Regions from separate parts of the Pontibacillus sp. ABV4_188 genome, predicted to be linked through region 2. Evidence: predicted binding sites of a transcription regulator. Region 2 holds the regulator's gene; each other region holds the start of a gene.
The links. Region 2 encodes Rex, which represses fermentation and respiration genes when NADH is low (regulators of the CRP and FNR family bind a similar motif). Its sites were predicted from a motif close to TTGTGAAATATTTCACAA; they were not measured.
Positions count from the first base shown of each region.

Region 1: ACYX4O_RS08265 (cytochrome ubiquinol oxidase subunit I) is a predicted target of Rex. The motif match lies at 5,262-5,279, and genes of this name have one in related genera.
Region 3: cydD (thiol reductant ABC exporter subunit CydD) is a predicted target of Rex. The motif match lies at 2,595-2,612, and genes of this name have one in related genera.

Region 1 covers NZ_CM149975.1:1,621,540-1,628,880, forward strand. Annotated here, with positions in the region: gene ACYX4O_RS08250 (mechanosensitive ion channel family protein) at 1-621, opposite strand, end outside; gene ACYX4O_RS08255 (ABC transporter ATP-binding protein) at 1,496-3,253, shown strand; gene ACYX4O_RS08260 (ABC transporter ATP-binding protein) at 3,265-5,094, shown strand; gene ACYX4O_RS08265 (cytochrome ubiquinol oxidase subunit I) at 5,408-6,760, shown strand; gene ACYX4O_RS08270 (cytochrome d ubiquinol oxidase subunit II) at 6,757-7,341, shown strand, end outside.
Region 2 covers NZ_CM149975.1:266,289-273,629, forward strand. Annotated here, with positions in the region: gene ACYX4O_RS01560 (ABC transporter ATP-binding protein) at 1-1,698, opposite strand, end outside; gene ACYX4O_RS01565 (redox-sensing transcriptional repressor Rex) at 2,025-2,702, shown strand; gene ACYX4O_RS01570 (MDR family MFS transporter) at 2,808-4,220, shown strand; gene ACYX4O_RS01575 (YdiK family protein) at 4,270-4,470, opposite strand; gene ACYX4O_RS01580 (lysostaphin resistance A-like protein) at 4,478-5,176, opposite strand; gene groES (co-chaperone GroES) at 5,457-5,741, shown strand; gene groL (chaperonin GroEL) at 5,802-7,341, shown strand, end outside.
Region 3 covers NZ_CM149975.1:3,155,295-3,162,635, reverse strand. Annotated here, with positions in the region: gene ACYX4O_RS16200 (zinc-binding dehydrogenase) at 83-1,075, shown strand; gene ACYX4O_RS16195 (ketopantoate reductase family protein) at 1,094-2,002, shown strand; gene ACYX4O_RS16190 (helix-turn-helix transcriptional regulator) at 2,169-2,378, shown strand; gene cydD (thiol reductant ABC exporter subunit CydD) at 2,651-4,384, shown strand; gene cydC (thiol reductant ABC exporter subunit CydC) at 4,381-6,093, shown strand; gene ACYX4O_RS16175 (LytS/YhcK type 5TM receptor domain-containing protein) at 6,205-7,341, shown strand, end outside.

The DNA.
Region 1 (7,341 bases), 1.4 Mb from region 2:
ATCATTTTGAGCGAACTCATCACATACATTTTGAAGAACCTGCATAGCTTCATCTATATTCTCATCATACGCAATACCAATATCAACAAGCGCGCGCATATTTCCGCGAGAATGGTTACTTACTGTAGAGATGTGGCGGTTTGGGACAAAGTTTAATGTCCCATCAAAGCTTCTAATCTTCGTTGTTCGTAGACCAATTTCTTCAACAACACCATTCATTCCACCAGCTGTTACATACTCATCAACTTCAACTTGTTTCTCTAATAATAGGAAGAAACCAGTAACAACATCGCTTACGAGCCCTTGAGCACCAAAACCAATAGCCAGCCCAATAATACCAGCTCCGGCAATTAATGGAGCAAGGTTAATATCTAATAACCCAAAAATCGTAGCGATTAGGATGAAACCTAATACATACGAATAAATGCTAATCATGAGTTTCTCCAACGTCTTAGCCCTTGCTTCTGTAAGCTTTTGATTGTTACCAGCTTTATAAAGAGAGCGTTGGATTAGTTTCTTCCCAATAGGTGAGACAATTAAATAAACAAGTAAAACTAATACAATTTTTAATGCAATCGTTGAGATTTTGACAAAGTCAATATCATTTAAAAAATCAAACATCGTATACTCCTTTCCTTAACAACCTACAATTTTTAATACGTTTTCTATCATACCTCAATGTGATAGATTCCATCAAATAGAAAATTTATATAGAAGCGCATACAGTAAGGATGTTCCATATAAGCCCCCTTATATGGAACAATTGAAGTTGAGATATTTCAGCAGGAAGGGGCCTTTACGTTTAAGAGTGCTTGGGCTCGCTCGGGGACAACTCGCTTTCCTGCGGGGAGCTGGGAAGCCTCCTCATTCGCTTCGCTCTCTGCGGGGTCTTCCCTAGGCTCCTTTTCCCGCGGGAGTCTCGCAGTCCCCGAGCAAGCCCTGTCTTTAAGGTGGAGGAACGGCCCTGCAGTTCGTAACAGCAGATCTGTTGTTACCCTATATGGCATGCTTTCGTTCCTCCTTGTATGGTAAAGGTGGGCCTGGAAACTGCGAGACTCCCGTGGGCAGAAGAGCGAGTCTAGTTCCGGCGTGGAGGACCTATCGTGATAAGTCATCTTTTTTACAAAGGCTAATCGCCTTTTCCAAAAAGATGTCTTATCCGTACGGTCCTAGTCACCACGCCTGCGCTTTTCAATCTAGGTGTTGAAACCCCGGAGACCGGCTATGCCGGTTGAGGAGGCTCACCAGCTCCCCACAGGAAAGCGAGTGGTTCCCAGGCCCACCTTATGCTTAATTGAAGTTAACGAAAACATTCTCTCACCTTCGAGTCTTCAACAATCCTGCCCTTTAATGGAATATCAATGGGGGGATTGAGCTTAGAATATAGTCGAAATAAAAATTTTCAAAAAAATAAGTCAAATGGGTGGAAAATTATTTCGGAACTCGATATATTTATAGGTACGTGAAAAATTTTACATTAAAAGGAGGGGTCGTTTTGGATACGTTCAAAAAGTTGAAAATGTATTACTTACCATTCAAGCGTTATTTCTTTGTTTCCTTATTCTTTCTGCTTATTGTAACAGGGGTAACGGTGGTCTATCCCATTGTACTGAAGTATACCATTGATGATGTCGTAGATCCGGGGCGCTATAATCTTATACCATATTTAGCAGCTATATTCTTTGGACTTATGATCCTAAAAGGAGTAGCGACTTATATTCAGCAATACTTAGGGGATTTGTTTGGAATTAAATCTGTTTATACACTTCGGGATGGTCTTTATAAAAAGCTTCAACGTTTACCATTTCGTTATTATGATAATGCTCGTACAGGAGATTTGATGTCTCGTCTGACAGCTGATGTGGAAGCATTTCGTTTCTTTTTATCATTTGGATTTGCAGAATTTATTCGAATTGTATCCTTAATCCTTATTAGTTTGAGTGTGATGTTTTATTATTCTATACCTCTTGCATTAGTTACAATGGCTTCTATGCCGTTTTTGGCGGTAGTGGTTTACCGTTTTGATAAGAGGGTGCACCCAGCTTTTAGAGGAATTCGTAAAGCGTTTGGACGATTGAATACACGTGTTCAAGAGAATATTAGTGGTATGAATACGGTGAAATCGTTATCACGTGAAGACTTTGAAGTAGGGCGTTTCACGGATAAAAACGATGAATATCGTCAGAATTATCTTTCTACCTCAAATATTTGGGCTAAATATTTCCCGCTAATGGAGTTTATAGGGAACATTAGCGTTGTTGCTTTACTTGGTTTCGGTGGCTATTTATATATTCAGGGTGAAGTAACGGTTGGGGTATTGGTAGCTTTCTTTAACTTAATTTGGTACATTCTAGGACCGCTTATGAACTTTGGCTTCGTTATTAACTTGTTTTCCCAATCAAAAGCTTCAGGAGAACGATTATTAGAAATTCTTGAAGCAACGGAAGATATTAAAGAAATCCCAGAAGCAATTCGTCAAAAGCGTTTGAACGGCCATGTGACGTTTAAAGACGTGACACTCTCTTATGAAGAGGATGATGATTCTGCTTTGAAAGATATAAGTTTTGACGCGCCTCCTGGAAAAACCGTCGGCTTAATTGGTGCTACTGGTTCAGGCAAAACAAGTATTACTCAGCTAATCACTCGTTTTTATGAACCTGAACTTGGGCAGGTTTTAGTGGATGGAAAGCCAGTTCAAAATTATGGACTAAAAGAACTAAGAAGTAATATTGGATTTGTTTTACAAGAATCATTTTTATTCTCTACGACCATTAAAGAGAATATTGCATACGGAAACCCGGAAGCTTCAATGGAAGAAATCATTGATGCAGCTAAAAGGGCACAAGCACATGAATTTATTCTGGAAATGCCGAATGGATACGATACTTTGCTAGGTGAACGAGGTATGGGTTTATCTGGTGGTCAGAAGCAGCGTGTAGCTATTGCTCGCGCGATTTTAATTGATCCTAGTATTCTTGTGCTTGATGACGCAACATCGGCAGTTGATATGGAGACAGAATTACAAATTCAAAAAGCCTTAAAAGAAGTAATGGAAGGCCGTACAACATTTATCATTGCTCACCGTATATCATCTCTAAAACACGCGGACGAAATTTTAGTTCTAGAAAACGGAGAAATCGTTGAGCGTGGGATCCATGAAGAGTTGTTAGACAATGGAGGTCCGTACCAGCGTATCTACGATATACAATATCAGGATAAAGAAGCCATACTGCAGGCTTCAAGTCAAGGTTAGGGGGGAGAAAGATGGCGAAAGCACCAAAGCAAGAATACAAGAGTCCTCATTTACAGCGATTCAAATATACACAAGACCAGGCAATCGAGAAGCAATTTAACTGGAAGCAAATGGGTCGTATGCTTCATTATGTGAAGCCATACTCAAAAAGGCTGTTACCAGCTGCTATTATAGCTATGCTCGTGTCTACAATTGTAAGGCTGATCGTGCCAGTATTAATTGGTAAAGTGGCAATTGACCTGGCTATTAAGGGAGAAGATACTAATTTATTAATTCAACTTGTTGTTGGAATTTCCATTCTTTACGTACTGAGCTTTTTAGGGAACACATTTAGGATTAGGTGGGTGAATATCTTAGGGCAGAACGTTATATACGACTTGCGGAAGCATTTGTTTTCCCACGTACAACGCTTAAGTCATAAATTTTTTGATAACCGATCAGCGGGCTCAATTCTTGTTCGAATAATGAACGATATTAATTCATTACAAGAATTGTTCACCAACGGAATTATCAATTTGTTAATGGATGTCGTAACGTTAATTGGTATTATTGTTATCCTACTGGTATTAAGTCCTAAGCTTGCACTAGCCATTATGATCATCCTGCCAATTATGTTCTTTATTTCTACAAAACTCAGACGTAACATTCGCAGGTCATGGCAGGATGTCCGAATTCAACAGTCTCGTTTAAATTCCCATTTAAATGAAAGTATACAAGGGATTCGGATTACACAGTCATTCTCACAAGAAAATGAAAACACCGAGTATTTTGACGGGGTGAACAGCGACAACTTTGAATCATGGCGTAATGCTACTAAGAAAAGTGCGATGTTCCGTCCCTTTGTGGAAATGAGTAATGCTGTTGGAACAGTTATCCTTATTTCTTATGGTGCGTTCCTCATCATTAATGGTCAAATAACAGTGGGTACTTTTGTTACATTCTCGACTTTCTTAGGTATGTTTTGGGAACCAATCTCAAGACTTGGCCAAATGTATAACCAGCTTCTTATGGCGATGGCCGCTTCCGAGCGTATATTTGAGTTTTTAGATGAAGAGCCTAATGTTGAAGAGCGTAAAGACGCGATTGAGTTGAAAGATATGAAAGGCCAGATTGATTTTGACCATGTCCGTTTCTCTTATGACGAAGATCGCGTTGCTTTACATGATATCTCTTTAGAAATTAAGCAAGGTCAGACAGTAGCCCTTGTAGGTCATACTGGTAGTGGAAAATCTACAATAGCCAATCTGATTAGCCGTTTTTATGATCCAACGAGTGGGGCTGTGAAAATAGACGGACATGATTTGAAAGATGTCAAATTAAATAGCGTACGACAACAAATCAGTGTTGTACTGCAGGATACCTTCATTTTTTCAGGAACGATTATGGAGAATATTCGATTTGGTCGTCCTGACGCTACAGATGAAGAAGTAATCGAGTCTGCTAAAGTAGTTGGTGCTGATGACTTTATTCAACGTCTTGCAAACGGATATGAGACGGAAGTAGAGGAAAGGGGTAATATTCTATCAGCAGGGGAACGTCAATTATTATCCTTTGCTAGGGCATTACTAGCTGATCCTAAGATATTAATATTAGATGAAGCAACTTCATCAATAGATACAGAAACAGAAGTAAAGATTCAAGAAGCATTAAACCGATTATTAAAAGGTAGAACAGCCATCATTATCGCTCACCGCTTATCTACAATCCGTGACTCAGATAATATCATTGTGCTTGAACACGGCCGGATTTTAGAACAAGGAAATCATAGGGAGTTAATGGAACTTAAAGGGGAGTACTTCGATCTTGTAAAGACTCAATTCCAGATGCTTGACGCTATGTAAATAGAAACTCTAACCTTATGACAATAAGGTTAGAGTTTTTTGTGTTAAGTGCGGGCACATTTTTTGAAGAGGAAGATGGATTGTCGTTATACTATAAGTAATTGGAACAGTAGACGACCTTCGATATAAGATAGGGTCTTTGATAGAACTTTTTTATTTATATGACTTTGTGAAATGTGTCACAAAACTGTCATTGGTTCATTCCCAACGAGATTGTGAGAGGGTTTATACTGTTAGTACAATGGAAATAGAGTAATAAAACTATGAAGTGAATGACTAGGGAAATAGAGTTATATAGGGGAGGTCATGCTAAATGGAATTAGATAGTGCCATGATGAGCCGGATGTTAACGGGTTTAACGCTGGTTTTCCATATTATATTTGCAACAGTAGGCGTTGGGATCCCGGTTATGATCTCAATAGCAGAATTTATAGGAATTAAGAAGAAAGATGCCAACTACACATTGCTAGCTAGGAGATGGGCCCGCGGGTTTACCATTACTGTTGCAGTAGGTGTTGTAACAGGTACCGCTATCGGGCTTCAGCTATCTTTATTATGGCCTAAATTTATGCAGTTCGCTGGAAACGTTATAGCACTACCTTTATTTATGGAAACATTTGCTTTTTTCTTTGAAGCTATATTTCTAGGAATTTATCTGTACACATGGGATCGTTTTAAAAATCCGATTTACCACTGGTTGCTTTCCATACCTGTTGTAGCCGGTGCTACAATGTCCGCTTTCTTTATTACCACTGTGAATGCGTTTATGAATACACCTCAAGGATTTGATCTTGAAGGTCGAACTCTAACTAACGTTGATCCATTAGCAGCTATGTTCAATCCGGCTACACCCACGAAAGTATTTCACGTGGTGTCATCAAGCTACTTAACTTCTGCTGCGATTTTAGCAGCTATTGCAGCTTTTGCGATCTTGAAGAAGAATACTTCTGACTATCATAAGAAAGCGTTGAAACTTATGATGGTGGCTACGTTTATATTTGCTATTACAACGGCTATTGCCGGAGACCTTTCAGCTAAATTCCTGGCTAACGAACAGCCTGAAAAATTAGCTGCAGCAGAGTGGCACTTTGAGACAGAGGAGAATGCGGATTTAATTGTATTTGGTACGTTGAATGAGGATAATGAAGTAGAAAATGCACTTCGTCTACCTAATGCACTAAGCTTCCTTGCTCACGGTTCCTTTGATAGTGAAGTAACAGGTTTAAATGAATTTCCAGAAGATGAGACACCTCCACTTTGGATTCACTACATGTTTGACCTTATGGTTATGCTTGGAATGTACGCTTTAGGCGTTTCCTTCTTATACCTGTTGTTCTCAAAACTTAAGAAGTGGAATGAGAATAATAAATGGCTGCTATGGCTTATTGTGATCAATGGCCCTGGTGCGATGCTTGCTATTGAATTTGGTTGGATTTTCGCAGAAGTTGGTCGACAACCTTGGATTTTAAGAGGATTTATGAAAGTGGCCGAGGGAGCAACAACGTCTCCGCACGTAGGCTGGATGTTTTTATTATTCCTTGCTTTGTATGTTGTGCTCGGGGGAGGAGCTATCTCAGTCTTACGCAAAATGTTTAAAAACAATCCCGCAGAGCTAGAGTTAGAGAAAAGGTATCCAGATGTAGCGAAGCGAGGTGGGCATAAATGAGTTATGAAATGATAGGGATTACGGTCCTATGGATCTTTTTGTACGGCTACTTAATTGTAGCTTCTGTTGACTTTGGTGCAGGCTTTTTCGCTTACTACGCCAAGAGAACTAAACAAGACCATATCATTAACCAATTAATAAGTAGGTATCTGTCCCCGGTGTGGGAGGTAACGAACGTGTTTTTTGTCTTCTTTTTCGTTGGTCTTGTCGGATTCTTTCCGGATGCCGCTTATTACTTTGGGCAATCTTTACTTATACCAGGAAGTATTGCTATTGTGTTGATTGCTATCCGAGGTTCTTTTTATGCATTTGAAAACTACGGGTCCAAAAAAAGTGATTTCTTTATGTTTTTATATGGAGCAACGGGCTTGTTAATACCAGCGTCATTAAGCACAGCCATGACCATATCAGAAGGAGGCTTTATTGCAGAGACGGATAATGGGGTTCGTCTTTTAACAGGAGAGCTATTAACTAGTCCATATTCATGGAGCGTTGTATTCCTTGCTATTGTTTCGGTCTTATTTATTAGTGCAGCCTTCTTAACTTTTTATGCCTATAAAGCTAATGATCAACCTGCTCTT
Region 2 (7,341 bases):
AAATTGATTTTTAGAATCCTTAGCTTCTTTTTGGACAGTAGGGTTTTGCTGTGCTTCGTATTCAGCGATATCCTTCTCTTCTTGCTTCTTCTCTAAATAGTAGTCGTAATCACCGAGATAAAGGTGTGTGTCTGTCCCATCTAACTCCAGGATCTGTGTGGCAATCCGGTTAATAAAGTAGCGGTCGTGGGAAACAAATAAAATAGTACCTGGATAATCCATTAGGGCGGATTCTAGTACTTCTTTGCTATCTAGGTCTAAGTGGTTGGTCGGCTCGTCCAATACAAGGAAATTGGATTTCTCAAGCATTAATTTAGCCAAGGCAACCCTTGCTTTCTCGCCACCACTTAAAGAGTTTACGCTCTTTAAAACGTCATCTCCGGTAAATAGGAAGTTACCCAGTACAGTTCGAACATCTTTCTCATCCATCATCGGATATTCATCCCATAGTTCGTGAAGAACAGTTTTGGAAGAATTTAATTGAGCCTGTTCCTGATCGTAATATCCGATTTGAAGGTTCGTTCCATATTGAATCGTGCCTCCGCTTGGGGAGAGTTTATCAATGATGTTTTTGAGAAGGGTAGTTTTTCCGACGCCATTAGGTCCAACGAGCGCTAAGCGTTCTGTGCGATTTACGTCAAAGGAGACGTTTTCGAATACAGGTTTTTTACTGTCTTCATATTGGAACGAAAGGTCGCGCGCTTTTAGCACGTCGTTTCCACTTCTTCTGGTGATATCAAATGTAAATTTAGCTGACTTTTGATCTCCTTTAGGCTTATCAACCTTTTCCATCTTCTCAAGTTGTTTCTGCTTACTTTGAGCTCGTTTACTTGTAGAAGCGCGAGCCATATTTTTTTGAATGAAGTCTTCCATTCGTTTCATTTCCGATTGCTGTTTCTCAAATTGCTTGAGATCGCGTTCGTAATTGGCGGCTTTTTGATCTAGATACTTGCTGTAGTTACCGTAGAATTTCTCAGAAGAGCGATAAGAGATCTCGTAAACGACATTTACGACTTTATCAAGGAAGTAACGGTCGTGAGAGACGATAACGACAGCTCCTGGGTAGCCTTGGAGATACTGCTCTAACCAGTTAAGTGTATCAATGTCTAAGTGGTTGGTCGGCTCATCAAGTACTAAGATATCTGGTTTAGATAGTAAGAGTTTACCGAGTGCTAGTCTCGTCTTTTGGCCACCACTAAGAGTCGCGATTGGCGTGGTTAAATCAAAGTCTCCGAAGTTTAACCCATTTAGTACCGCTTTAACGTCTGCTTCATAACGATAGCCACCGTCATTCTTGAAGCGAAGCTGTAGTTCATCGTAGTCCTTTAAAAGCTTCTGGTATTGTTCTTCTTTAGCTATAAGGTCAGGGTCGGCCATTTTTTCTTCCATTTGACGGAGTTGTTTCTCCATAGCTTTTAAATGGTCAAAGACGGCGATCATTTCATCCCAGATGCTTTTATCTGATTCGAGTCCAGTGTGCTGCTCTAAATACCCTAATGTAGCCTCTTTTGGCTTGTGGAGCTCGCCTTCCTCATGCGAAAGCTCACCGGCCATAATTTTGAGCAAGGTCGATTTTCCTGCTCCATTACGTCCAACAATGGCAATTCGGTCATTGGTGTGTACTTCTAATTTAATATTCGATAGAATAAGATCAGCGCCGAAGCGTTTTGTAATATTATTCATTTGCATAAGAATCATGGTCGTTCACCTCAATGAGTTAAGTGTATCTTAATAAATACGTGCTAAGCAAGGTTCGTACGTTGAAGTGAACCAACGTTCTTATGAATAGTCTGAGATGTTTGTGAAATGAGAAACATTTCTTTACAATTATGCTGTAAGGACAATCCATCATAAAAGAACAACAAATAGAAACGTAGAATTTCGTTTATAACAGTACGAGGATGATCGTTGTGATCTTCCTGATGTAGTGGTTATAGAAATTGGAAGCGTTAACGGTACCAGGATCATTCCTTTACGAACTTGATCTGGTGTACGGTTACGGTATGAAGTGAGGGGGATTTAAGATGGAGCTAGATCAGGCAAAAATACCACAAGCGACAGCCAAGCGACTGCCCTTATATTATCGTTTTATAAATAACCTGCATAGCCAAGGTAAGCAACGAGTTTCATCGAAAGAATTAAGTGAGGCGGTAAAAGTCGATTCAGCTACAATCCGTAGGGACTTTTCGTACTTTGGGGCTTTAGGTAAAAAAGGGTATGGCTACAACGTGAATTATTTACTTACATTTTTCCGTAAAACCCTTGATCAAGATGAAGTCACGCGCGTTGCTTTAATTGGGGTCGGAAACCTCGGAACAGCTTTCTTACACTATAACTTCACAAAGAACAACAACACGAAGATTGAGATGGCTTTTGATGCGCAGGAAGAGAAGGTCGGTAGTCATATAGGTGGGGTGCCTGTTTACCATATTGATCAATTAGAGGAATACTTATCAGAGGAGATTTCCGTTGCGATCTTAACAGTGCCTGCCAATGAAGCACAAAAAATAGCTGATCGATTAGTAGAGGCTGGAATTCTTGGGGTCTTGAACTTCACCCCAGCTCGAATATCCGTTCCAGAAGGTATACGTGTGCATCACATCGATCTAGCGGTAGAGTTGCAAGCACTGGCATACTTCCTAAAACATTATCCTCTCGATCATGAAGAGAGCACCGAAGAAGAACCAAAAGAGGCTGAATAAGCCTCTTTTTTGTGTGTAGGAATTGGTTTTGGCTAGTGGATTATGTGATATAGTAGAAAACGATTCGAAAAACGAAAGAATTAGAAACGAAAGAAGGGACGCAGCATGAGCAAATTATCGAGTAAGTGGCTTGTCGTTGTATCCGTCTTATTTGGCACATTTACAGTCATCTTAAATAACAGCATGCTAAACCCGACGCTTCCGCGTTTTATGGAAATCTTTGATGCTGATGCTGTAAGTGTAGGCTGGATGCTAACGATTTTTATGGTAGCAATGGGAATGACGATGCCGTTAACAGGCTTTCTCGGAGATCGGTTCGGGAAGAAGAAAGTCTATGTGACGGGACTTGTCATCTTTTTAGTTGGCTCGGTATCGGGCTCTCTTTCACCTACCTTAAGCCTTGTTATTCTCTCAAGGGCCGTGCAGGGAATTGCCGGTGGTTTAATGATGCCAATTGCGATGGCATTAATCTTTAACGCTTTCCCGAAGCACGAGCGTGGCCTTGCCGTCGGCGTATACGGAGTTGCCGCTATGGTCGCCCCCGCAATAGGGCCGACAGTCGGTGGGGTCATCATTCAGTTCTTTGATTGGCCATTCTTGTTCTTATTCAATATTCCATTTGGACTGATTGGGATTATCCTATCTACGAAATATTTAGTCGAAACGGAAAAGAATCCTTCTCTTAAATTCGACACCATTGGCTTTATTCTTGTGACGATTGGTGTCGGAGGAATCTTATTTGCCCTTGGACGTGGGAAGGAACTTGAGACTCTTCTTACAGTCAGCAATATAAGCCTGATTGTAGTTGGTATCTTATCAGTAGTTGCATTTGTATTTGTGGAAAATCGCAAGAAGCAGCCATTACTCAATTTATCTGTCTTTAAAGTTCCGACGTATGCCGTATCTGTTGTTGTCACTGGTGCGGCATCGATTGGTCTATTCTCAGGGATTTTCTTATTGCCGCTCTTGATTCAGAATGTATATGGATTGAATGAGGTTATGACAGGGTTACTCTTCTTACCAGCAGCGGCATTAAGCGGTGTATCGATGTCCATTGGGGGAAGAATTTTGGACAAGAAAGGCCCGAAAGCGGTGATCCCTATTGGATTATTCGTTATGGCTTCTGCCACAACCGCTCTTGGCTTTCTTGAGTTGTCCACTCCTTATTGGGTGATCCTCGCGTTAAACGCAGTACGAGGTGCTGGAATGGGGCTTAGCAATATGCCAGCCACAACAGCCGGTATGAATGCCATATCCGATGAGCTGGTCGCTCAAGGATCCGCGATGAATAACGTTCTTAGACAAATGACGTCATCATTCGGAATTGTTTTCTTCTCGATCTATTATGAAACAAGGCGTGCTGTCATCTCGGCGGGTGAGGCCAATATGACAGAGGCTACGCTTCAGACATTAAATGAAGCCTTTCTCGTATCAGCTGTCGTCATCGTTCTGGCGATTCCGTTTTCCTTTATTATGAAGGGAGCAGGGAGCTCTTCTGAGGAGGAAGAGGGCGCATAGTTTCGGCAGTTCTATAAAAATAAGCGGCTCCCCGTAGTGGGGAAGCCGCTTATTTTTTGTTGCTTTTGTTCATTTTTAGAAACAGCATAAAAAGTCGAATCGCGACGGCGAAATTTACTGTCGCAACGAAAGAGCAAACGAGCGTAATCAAGTTCCAAATTGTCTCTTCTACACTAAGTATGGCGATATACGTAAATAAAATCCCCATAATAAAATAGAGGAATGCCATAAAGAATGGCGAAGTTTTCATAATAGGGTTAACCTCCAAACAGGATTGTCTGTACGTTTTGCTCTAGTTGTTCCACGTCTATTGTCATCTGGGCAATTATGACGAGAGAATTCATAGTTGCGTGTGTGATGATCGGTACGATAATGCGCTTTGTTTTCTCATATAAGTAGGCAAAGACTAAGCCCATCATGGCATATTTCAGTAGGTGCTCTGGTTCCCCGTGTACAATTCCGAAGATACTGCCTGAAACGAGCGCAGATATAAGAAAGTTCGTATATTTACGTAATGTTCCAAATAGAATCTTTCGGAAGATGATTTCCTCTAGGATCGGGGCCACAATGGCAATGATGAGAATGAAGATCGGTGTTGCTTTCGCAAGAGCCGATAAGTTTTGCGTGTTCTCTGAAATGGGGTCAACGCCAAAGACCAGTGACTCAATAACAGTAGCGGCGTACTGACTGAAGAAAGCAAGTAAGATTCCGAGCAGTCCCCACTTGATGTAAGACCCGGTCCCCATATCGTGATCCTGGCGCAGGTCCTTCTGTATATCTGGCTTTAAGAGCCAAGTGATGATAAGAAGGCCGGCAATAAAGGATGAGATCGTCCAAGTAATCAGCCAGGTTTGAGGATTCTCAAGATCCAGTGAAAGGATGAACTGTCCTACTAACCCACCGGATAATTGAACAAGCGTATATGTTAAGATGACATACCAATAGCGTCTTGGCATTTGGCAACGACTCCTTTTGATAATTTATACCTTTATCTTACGTATTGTAACACATTTAAAGAAGTGGAAAGAAACGTTTAAACCGGAAAAGATGAGTCAGAATGTGTTGGGGGAGTGAGCATGTTTTTTTGAGGAAATTTTTATGAAGAAATTAAATGTTTTCGCTTGCAAAATATCGTGAGATTCATTATTATAAGAATTGTGTTAGCACTCAGGAGTTGAGAGTGCTAATAAAATCAAAACAAGCATAGTTTTAAACCATTTGAGGAGGGTGTCTGATTTGTTAAAGCCATTAGGTGATCGTATTGTAATTGAGGTAGTACAACAAGAAGAAAAGACCGCGAGCGGTATTGTTCTTCCTGACTCTGCGAAGGAGAAGCCTCAAGAAGGTAAAGTTGTTGCGGTAGGTTCTGGTCGTTTGGCGGAAAATGGTCAAAAGGTTGCACTTGAGGTAACTACTGACGACCACATCATCTTCTCAAAATTTGCTGGTACTGAAGTGAAGTACGAAGGTAAAGAATACTTAATTTTACGTGAGAATGACATTTTAGCAGTCGTTAACTAATACAATTAATGTTGGACAATTATACAAGCTTACAAGAATCTTTTAGGAGGGTATTTATTCATGGCTAAAGATATTAAGTTTAGTGAAGACGCACGTCGTTCGATGCTTCGCGGTGTAGACCGCCTAGCGGATGCAGTTAAAGTTACACTTGGACCAAAAGGACGTAACGTCGTTCTTGAGAAGAAATTCGGTTCTCCACTTATTACAAATGATGGTGTAACGATCGCGAAAGAAATTGAATTAGAAGATCACTTCGAGAATATGGGCGCGCAGCTTGTATCTGAAGTAGCTTCTAAGACAAACGAAATCGCTGGTGACGGTACAACAACTGCAACGGTTCTAGCACAAGCGATGATCCGTGAAGGTCTTAAGAACGTAGCTTCTGGTGCAAACCCAGTTGGCGTTCGTCGTGGTATCGAGAAAGCGACAGAACTAGCAGTTAAAGAACTTCAGCAAATCTCTAAACCAATTGAAGGTAAAGATTCGATTGCACAGGTTGCAGCGATTTCTTCAGCTGATGAGGAAGTAGGTCAGCTAATCGCTGAAGCTATGGAGCGCGTTGGTAACGACGGTGTTATCACAATTGAAGAATCGAAAGGCTTCAACACTGAGATGGAAGTTGTGGAAGGTATGCAGTTCGACCGCGGATATGCATCTCCTTACATGGTTTCTGACCAAGACAAGATGGAAGCGGTCCTTGAGAATCCTTACATCCTAATCACAGATAAGAAGATCACAAACATCCAGGAAGTTCTTCCTGTCCTTGAGCAAGTGGTACAGCAAAGCCGTCCACTTCTAATGATCTCTGAAGACGTTGAAGGCGAAGCACTTGCAACACTTGTTGTGAACAAACTTCGTGGTACATTCAACGCTGTATCTGTTAAAGCACCTGGATTCGGTGATCGTCGTAAAGCGATGCTTGAAGACATCGCAACCATCACAGGCGGACAGGTGATTACAGAAGATCTAGGTCTAGATCTTAAGAACACTACAATTGACCAATTAGGTCGTGCGAACAAAGTTGTGGTTACGAAAGAGAACACAACGATCGTTGAAGGTGCTGGAAACCCTGAACAAATCTCAGGCCGTGTAAGCCAAATCCGTTCTCAATTAGAAGAATCTACTTCTGAATTCGATAAAGAGAAACTTCAAGAGCGCCTTGCGAAACTAGCTGGCGGTGTAGCAGTCATCAAAGTTGGTGCAGCTACAGAAACAGAGCTTAAAGAGCGTAAACTTCGCATCGAAGACGCCCTAAACTCTACACGCGCAGCGGTAGAAGAAGGCATCGTAGCCGGTGGTGGTACAGCACTTGTGAACATCTACAAGAAAGTAGCTGCACTTGACCTTACTGGTGACGAAGAAACAGGTGCGAAGATCTTACTTCGTGCACTTGAAGAACCCGTACGCCAAATCGCTCACAACGCAGGTCTTGAAGGCTCTGTGATCATCGAGCGTCTTAAAGGCGAAGCCGTTGGAGTTGGTTTCAACGCAGCAACAGGCGAGTGGGTAAACATGGTCGACACAGGTATCGTGGACCCAACAAAAGTAACACGCTCCGCACTACAAAACGCAGCATCTGTAGCGGCTATGTTCCTAACTA
Region 3 (7,341 bases), 1.2 Mb from region 2:
TGAAGGGAAATGTTTTTCTAGATTTCAGAAAAATTGTTATGATAAAGAGAGTTAGGCATATTTGAAAAGGAGTGGATAGTTAATGAAAGCGATTATACATAAAGAAATAGAAGGATTAGACGGATTACATTATGAAGAGTGCGACGCGCCGGAGGTAGATAAAGGGAAGGTGAAGGTGCGACTTAAAACAGCAGGCTTGAATCGCCGAGACCTTGCGGTAACAAGTCGTCACAAAATCGAACAGCCTCCTTTAATATTAGGTTCAGACGGGGCTGGTGTAGTTGATGAGCTTGGTGAAGGTGTAACAGGTTGGAGCATTGGCGATGAGGTAGTCATTAATCCAGGGTTAGGTTGGAAGCATAATAGTGAAGCGCCCCCACAAGGGTTTGAAATTTTAGGGCTGCCTGATGATGGTACATTTGCAGAATATATTGTAGTTTCAGAAGAGAATATTGAAAAAAAACCTGAACATTTGTCGTGGGAACAAGCAGGTGTTCTTCCGCTGGCTGCACTTACAGCATACCGGGTTCTATTTACAAGAGCGAAAGTAAAAGAAGGGGACACCGTTCTTCTTCCTGGTATTGGGAGTGGTGTTTTAACGTTTGCTTTAAAGTTTGCTAAAGCAATTGGCGCTAAGGTAATCGTAACATCACGGAGCGAAGAAAAGCTTGAAACTGCTAAAGAGTTAGGAGCTGACCTTGCGATTCCAACTCTTTCTGATTGGGAAGAAGAACTGGCTGATGAACAGGTGGATGTGGTAGTCGAGAGTATCGGACAAGCGACGTTTGAGAAGTCTCTTGGTGTTGTGAAAAGAGGCGGTACGGTTGTCACATTTGGTGCGACAACAGAAGATAAAGTCGAGATTGATATTCGTAAATTCTTTTATGGGCAATATAATTTACTTGGTTCAACAATGGGGAGTCGTGAGGAATTTCAAGACATGCTAACCTTTATGACGAATCATAATTTAGCGCCAGAAGTAGATAAAATGTTTGCACTATCTGATTATCAAGAGGCGTTTGCGTATATAAGAGACTCAAAGAACTTTGGTAAGATTGGTTTTTCAATAGGCTAAAAGAGCAAGGGGGATTGTATGAGGATATTAGTTGTAGGAGCAGGAGCAGTAGGGGGTTATTTCGGAGGAAGGCTACTTGAGAAGGGGGAAGATGTTACTTTTCTAGTGCGTGAGGGAAGGAAAGAGCAGATACTTGGAAGTGGATTGCAGATCGACAGTGTCCATGGTAACGTGGATCTCCATCCTTCAATCATTACCAAAGAGGAAGAGGCAGAGCCGTTTGATGTGATTCTATTATCTACAAAAGCGTATCATTTAGAAGCAGTAATGGAAGATGTGTTGCCTTTTGCTTCAAAACACACGATGATCTTACCATTATTGAATGGTATGGCACATATGGAAAAGCTTGACCAAGCCTTTGGCCCTACCAATGTTCTCGGAGGGTTATGTTTTATTGAATCGACATTAGATGCAAGCGGAAAAGTGGTTCAAACCAGTCCCATTCAGACCCTAGTTTTTGGAGAGCGAAGTGGAGAAAGAACAGAACGGATTGAGAAATTAGAGAAGGTTTTTAGTGGCACGAAAGCGAACTTTAGATTGTCTTCTACTATTGAACAGGAAATGTGGCATAAATACTTGTTTATTTCCACGATGTCGGGTGTAACATCCCTGTTTCGCTCCCCGATCGGACCTATTCGCGAGAGTGAAGAAGGGTTAAAAGTGATGCATGACGTTTTATATAATATTTCTGCCATTATGAGGAAACTTAATGCACCTATCAAAGATCAAGTTGAAACATCAATTTTAGATAAGATGCACCAGATGGATTATCGTATGAAATCATCGATGCAAAGGGATATGGAAAAGGGGCAACCGGTCGAGGCAGAACATTTCTATGGTTATTTGTTAGAAGCAGCGAAATTGCATTCCATAGATTCCCCTTTATTATCAGCCGTCCATGGCAATTTAATGATTTATAGTTCATAAATAGCAAAGATCCTTAAAAATGGGCATTTATTAGAATGCCCATTTTTTAATACCCTTTATAGTTGCACGGGAAGCGTAGCATGTAAGAAGGTAAAGTGAGCTTGACGTAGGGGAGCGGTTTCACGTACACTTTACGTAAAGTACGATAACCGCAAAAGGTGATGGAATGAAGAATTTGATTAAGGAAAAACGAAAAGCTAACATGATTACTCAAGAACACCTCTCCATAAAGCTCCAAGTGTCCAGGCAAACCATAATATCACTCGAGAAAGGAAAGTATAAGCCCTCACTTGTACTAGCTCATAAATTAGCACAAGTATTCGGCTGCACGATCGAGGACCTCTTTATCTTTGAGGATGATGAAAATATTCAATAACTCTAGCTTATATTTTTTATAGCGATAAAGGACTAAAGGGTGTCTGGCACCCTTTATCCTGTTAAAGTGTCTTTCTTAACGAAAGGGCTTTTTTTATTTGGTGAATAGTTCGGGTATGCTTAATAAACACTAATGGTGTAATACTCCTATTTTTACAATAAATATAGGCAAAATTCATGCATAGTAAGGATATTTCTTTTATAATACAAAGAGGGAATGTGAAATTATTCACATAAAGAACTGAAAGAAAGATGCAAGGAGACGGGATCACTATGAATGTATTAAAACAACAGGCTAAGAAACAAAAAGCTACCAGGTTATTGCTTATTGTTTCTTCTCTTCTGTTAGGGATAACGGTTATTGCTCAAGCATTATTCTTTGTGTCCATTGTTGATCAAATTTTTCTTAAAGGTGCAAGTTTTGAAGATATTATCCCTGACCTTTTCGGGTTATTGTTCGTTTTAGTTGCTCGTTCGGCATTAACCTATTGGAATGGGCGAGCCGGGGTTAAGATGGCATCCCGAGTAAAAGAATATTTCCGATCACAACTTGTATATAAATTCTCTAAAAACCCACTTCAAACTTCTATACAGGGGCAATCTGGGCAGAAAGTAAGCACTGTACTAGACGCTGTTGATGAAATTGATGGCTATTTCAGCCAATACATTCCACAAGTTATTCAGACATCCATTGTACCCCTAATGATTCTTGTGGTGGTTTCTATGGAGCATATCTATTCAGGACTTATCATGATGATAACCGCACCATTTATACCCCTTTTCTATATCATTATTGGTATTATGACAAAGAAAAAGTCTGAAGAACAATTAGATAAAATGGCTGTTTTTTCTGGTCGCTTTCTTGATACCCTTCAAGGATTATCCACTCTGAAGCTGTTCGGTCAATCTCGTAAGCAAAAAGAATTAATTGAGAGAAGCAGCTTAGACTTTAGAGATTCAACCATGGAAGTTTTAAAAATTGCATTTGTATCTTCTCTTATGCTAGAGCTTATTTCTATGCTCAGTATCGGTTTAATTGCATTAGAAATTGGTTTAAGACTCGTTTTATTTCAATCAATCACGTTTTCTGCGGCCTTTTTTGTACTTATATTAGCCCCTGAATTCTATTTGTTTCTAAAAAATCTTGGGCAGGCTTTTCATACAGGACGTGGCAGTATGGGGGCGGCGCAGAAAATTGGCGAGGCACTAAATACAGAAGATCGAGAAGTAGAGTGGGGAGATGGTGCTTTAGAACAAAAGGGAATTCCCCCATATATACGATTGCATGATGTTCATTTTGCGTATGATGCCGAAGGATTTGAGTTGAGGGATATTCGAGCAGATATCCCCCCATACAGTCAAACAGCTATAGTGGGGAAGAGCGGTTCAGGGAAGACGACACTTCTTCATGTGCTAGCGGGTCTTCTCCCTCTATCTGAAGGATCTGTCTCGGTAGATGGTGTGAAGCGTTCTGATATTAAAGAGGATCAGTGGTTTGACAAAGTCAGTTATATATCTCAGAACCCGTTTCTTTTTTCAGGAACGATTGCTGAAAATATAGCAGTGGGCACAAAAGGAGAGGTTTCGAGGGAAGCTGTTGAGCAGGCTGCTATAAAAGCAGGAATTGCGCCACTCGTGGAGTCTTTAGAACATGGGTACGATACACTTGTTGGAGAAGGAGGACGTGGTCTTTCAGGAGGAGAGAAACAGCGTGTGGCCATAGCACGCGCTTTCTTGAAAAAACCTTCTATCATCTTGTTTGATGAACCGACCACTGGGCTAGATTTGCAGACAGAACGGATTTTGCAGTCCTCTATTCAAGAGCTCAGCCAAAATGCAACGATTATTACTGTTGCCCATCGACTCCATACAATTAAACATGCAGATCAGATACTATATATGGATAATGGGGCGATTGTTCAAAAGGGAACCCACCTAGAGCTTGAAGAGAGTAATCCCTTTTATCGTGCGATGGTGAAGACGCAGCAGGGAGGTATGGCAACATGAATGAACTTAGAGCGGTAATGAAGGATATGATGGTTGAGAAAAGAGACATCTATTTATCTGTTTTATTTGGGTTTTTAGCTGGTATTACAGCAGTTGCGCTGTTTGCTTCGAGTGGCTACCTTATCTCAAAAGCAGCCTTATTACCTCCTATCTATACCCTATCTCTTATGATTGCTTTTTTAAAAATTATGGGGTTTGCGCGTGCTTTTGGGCGTTATCTAGAACGTTTATATTCACACCGAGCTACATTTACGATGCTCAGCCAATTGCGTGTTCACTTCTATGAAAAGTTAGAGCCATTGGCACCAGCCATTTTTCAAAAGTACAAATCCGGAGACCTGTTATCAAGGATCGTCGGGGATATTGACCGGTTGCAAAACTTCTTTCTGAGAGTTTATTATCCTCCTATCGTTCTTGGGTTTATCTTTCTTGCTACGATATTCTTTACTGTATTTTATTCGGTTACCGTTGCGATCTTGTTGTTAGTCGGTCTCTTAGTAACGGGATTTTTATTACCGGCGTGGTTTGCTTTTAAGCAAAGAAAAATCGAAACACGCCTGCGAGAAGAACGTGGGGCTTTATCTAGTGAAGTCACAGAGTTTTTATATGGTTTTATGGATTTGAAGTTATATCAACAACTAGGAACCAAGAAAAAGGAATTAGAGCAAGCATCAGCTCGTTATATTGATGAGCAAGAGAAAGAAGGAAAAATGGCTACTTACCATCAATCGATAAATAGTATGGTTACACTCCTTGTATCTTGGCTTGTGATTGCATTTGGGGCCTATCTTGTTTCAAACAATGAATTAGACGGTGTGTTCTTAGCTATGCTGATTATGATTTCGTTAACGGTATTCGAGAATGCTGTACCGATGGCTTTAGTACCTGCTCACTTTGAAGATAGTCGTCGAGCAGCCAAACGACTTCATGAGGTTGTTCAGGATAAACCAGAAATAGATAAACCTACGAAAAGTCTGCCTACGAACAAGCCATTTTCATTGGCTATGAAAAGTGTATCGTTTGCTTTTCCGGATGAGAAGAGGAGTTCTCTTCAGGATATAGATCTTCATATACCGGCTGGATCGAAGACTGCAATTGTAGGAGCTAGTGGTTCTGGGAAATCCACATTGTTTCAGTTGCTTTTAAAATTTCATAACCCTACAAATGGAATGGTACTGTATGATGAGATTTCTCAAGATGCCTATAGCCAGGAAGATATTTGGTCTCGTACAAATGTTGTCCAACAAGAAAATCACTACTTCTATGGTTCGTTGCGAGATAATCTTCTAATAGCTAAAGAAGAAGCTACAGATGAAGAACTTCTCGGAGTACTTGAGTACGTACACATGCAACACTTTGATTTGGATCAGACGATCTTAGAAAAGGGTGACAACTTATCTGGAGGTGAGAAACAGCGGTTAGCCATTGCTAGAGCTTTATTGAAGAATGAGCGGCTGTGGTTGCTCGATGAGCCAACTTCTTCACTTGATGCTGTAACCGAACAAGCGGTTCTAGAGCACGTTTTTCGCCAAGCGCAGGATGATACTCTTCTTCTCATTAGCCACAGACTTGTCGGTCTTGAACACATGGACCAAATCATTGTTTTTGATCAAGGGGAAATTGTAGAATCAGGGTCTTATCAAGAACTAATGAAACATGAAGGGTATTTTTATCGAATGAAACAAATCGAAAAAGAGGTACTTGTGTAAGTTTTTTAAAGCAGCTTTTTAGTTTCCCCTAAAGGACCTAAAAGCTGCTTTTATATTTTAGAGCTATGCATGCTACAATAGGTTTATCTTTACAAGAGAGGGGTGGGGAGCGTGCTTGAATTATTCCTACCGATGTTAGAGCGATTGGGCATTATTGTAACCGTCGCTTTTGTCATCACAAGGTTTCGCTTCTTTAGAGAGTTAGTAGATAAGAAAACTCTTACCTCAAAGCAACGATACGTAGCGATTGCGTTTTTCGGCGTATTTGGAATAATCGGAACCTATACAGGCATTACATATGATACGTTATCTTTTGAGTACGGTTCCTTTGCTTATCAAGTTAGTGGAGATGAAGCGATTGCTAATTCAAGGGTTATTGGAATCGTAGCAGCCGGATTATTCGGAGGTTATCAAATTGGAATCGGAGCCGGACTTATTGCAGGGCTTCATAGATTCTCATTAGGTGGATTCACAGGGCTTGCTTGTGGGATCTCAGCTGTGGTTGCGGGTTGTTTAGCTGGTGCCTTTTATAAAAAGAATAAGCCTTTACGTCTAAAGACTGCCTTGTTTGTAGGAGCTCTGGCTGAAACCGTGCAAATGATGATTATTCTTGGGGTGTCAAAGCCATTTATACAGGCATTTGAGTTAGTGCAAGAAATTGGTTTACCTATGATCGTAGCTAATGGAGTGGGCTCAGCTCTATTTCTATTAATTATTCGCAATGTTCTAAATGAGGAAGAAAAAGTAGGAGCCCTTCAAGCTCAAAAAGCATTAAAACTGGCTGAATCAACCATTGCTTACATGAGAAAAGGATTGAATGAATCATCGGCTAAAAGAGCTTGTGAAATTATTTATAAGGAAGTGGGCGTAAGCGCTATCTCCATGACAAATCAAGAGGTTATTCTAGCGCATGTGGGTCTAGCAGATGATCACCATAAGACGGGAGAAGCCATTCAAACTTCGGCTACTAGAGATGTGATCCAAACCGGGGAGCGAAAAATTGTCAAACATGAAGATATACACTGTTCAGAGCCCGATTGCCCTCTAGGCGCTGCCGTTATTGCCCCTTTAAAAAGGAAGAATGATGTGGTGGGAACGTTAAAGTTTTACGTTCGATCTGAAAAGGAAATTTCAAATGTTATGCTCGAACTTATTCAAGGACTTAGCGCCCTGTTAGGACAACAGCTTGAGATTGCAGAAGCGGAGAAAGCACAAGAATTAGCCCGGGAGGCAGAAGTGAAAGCTTTA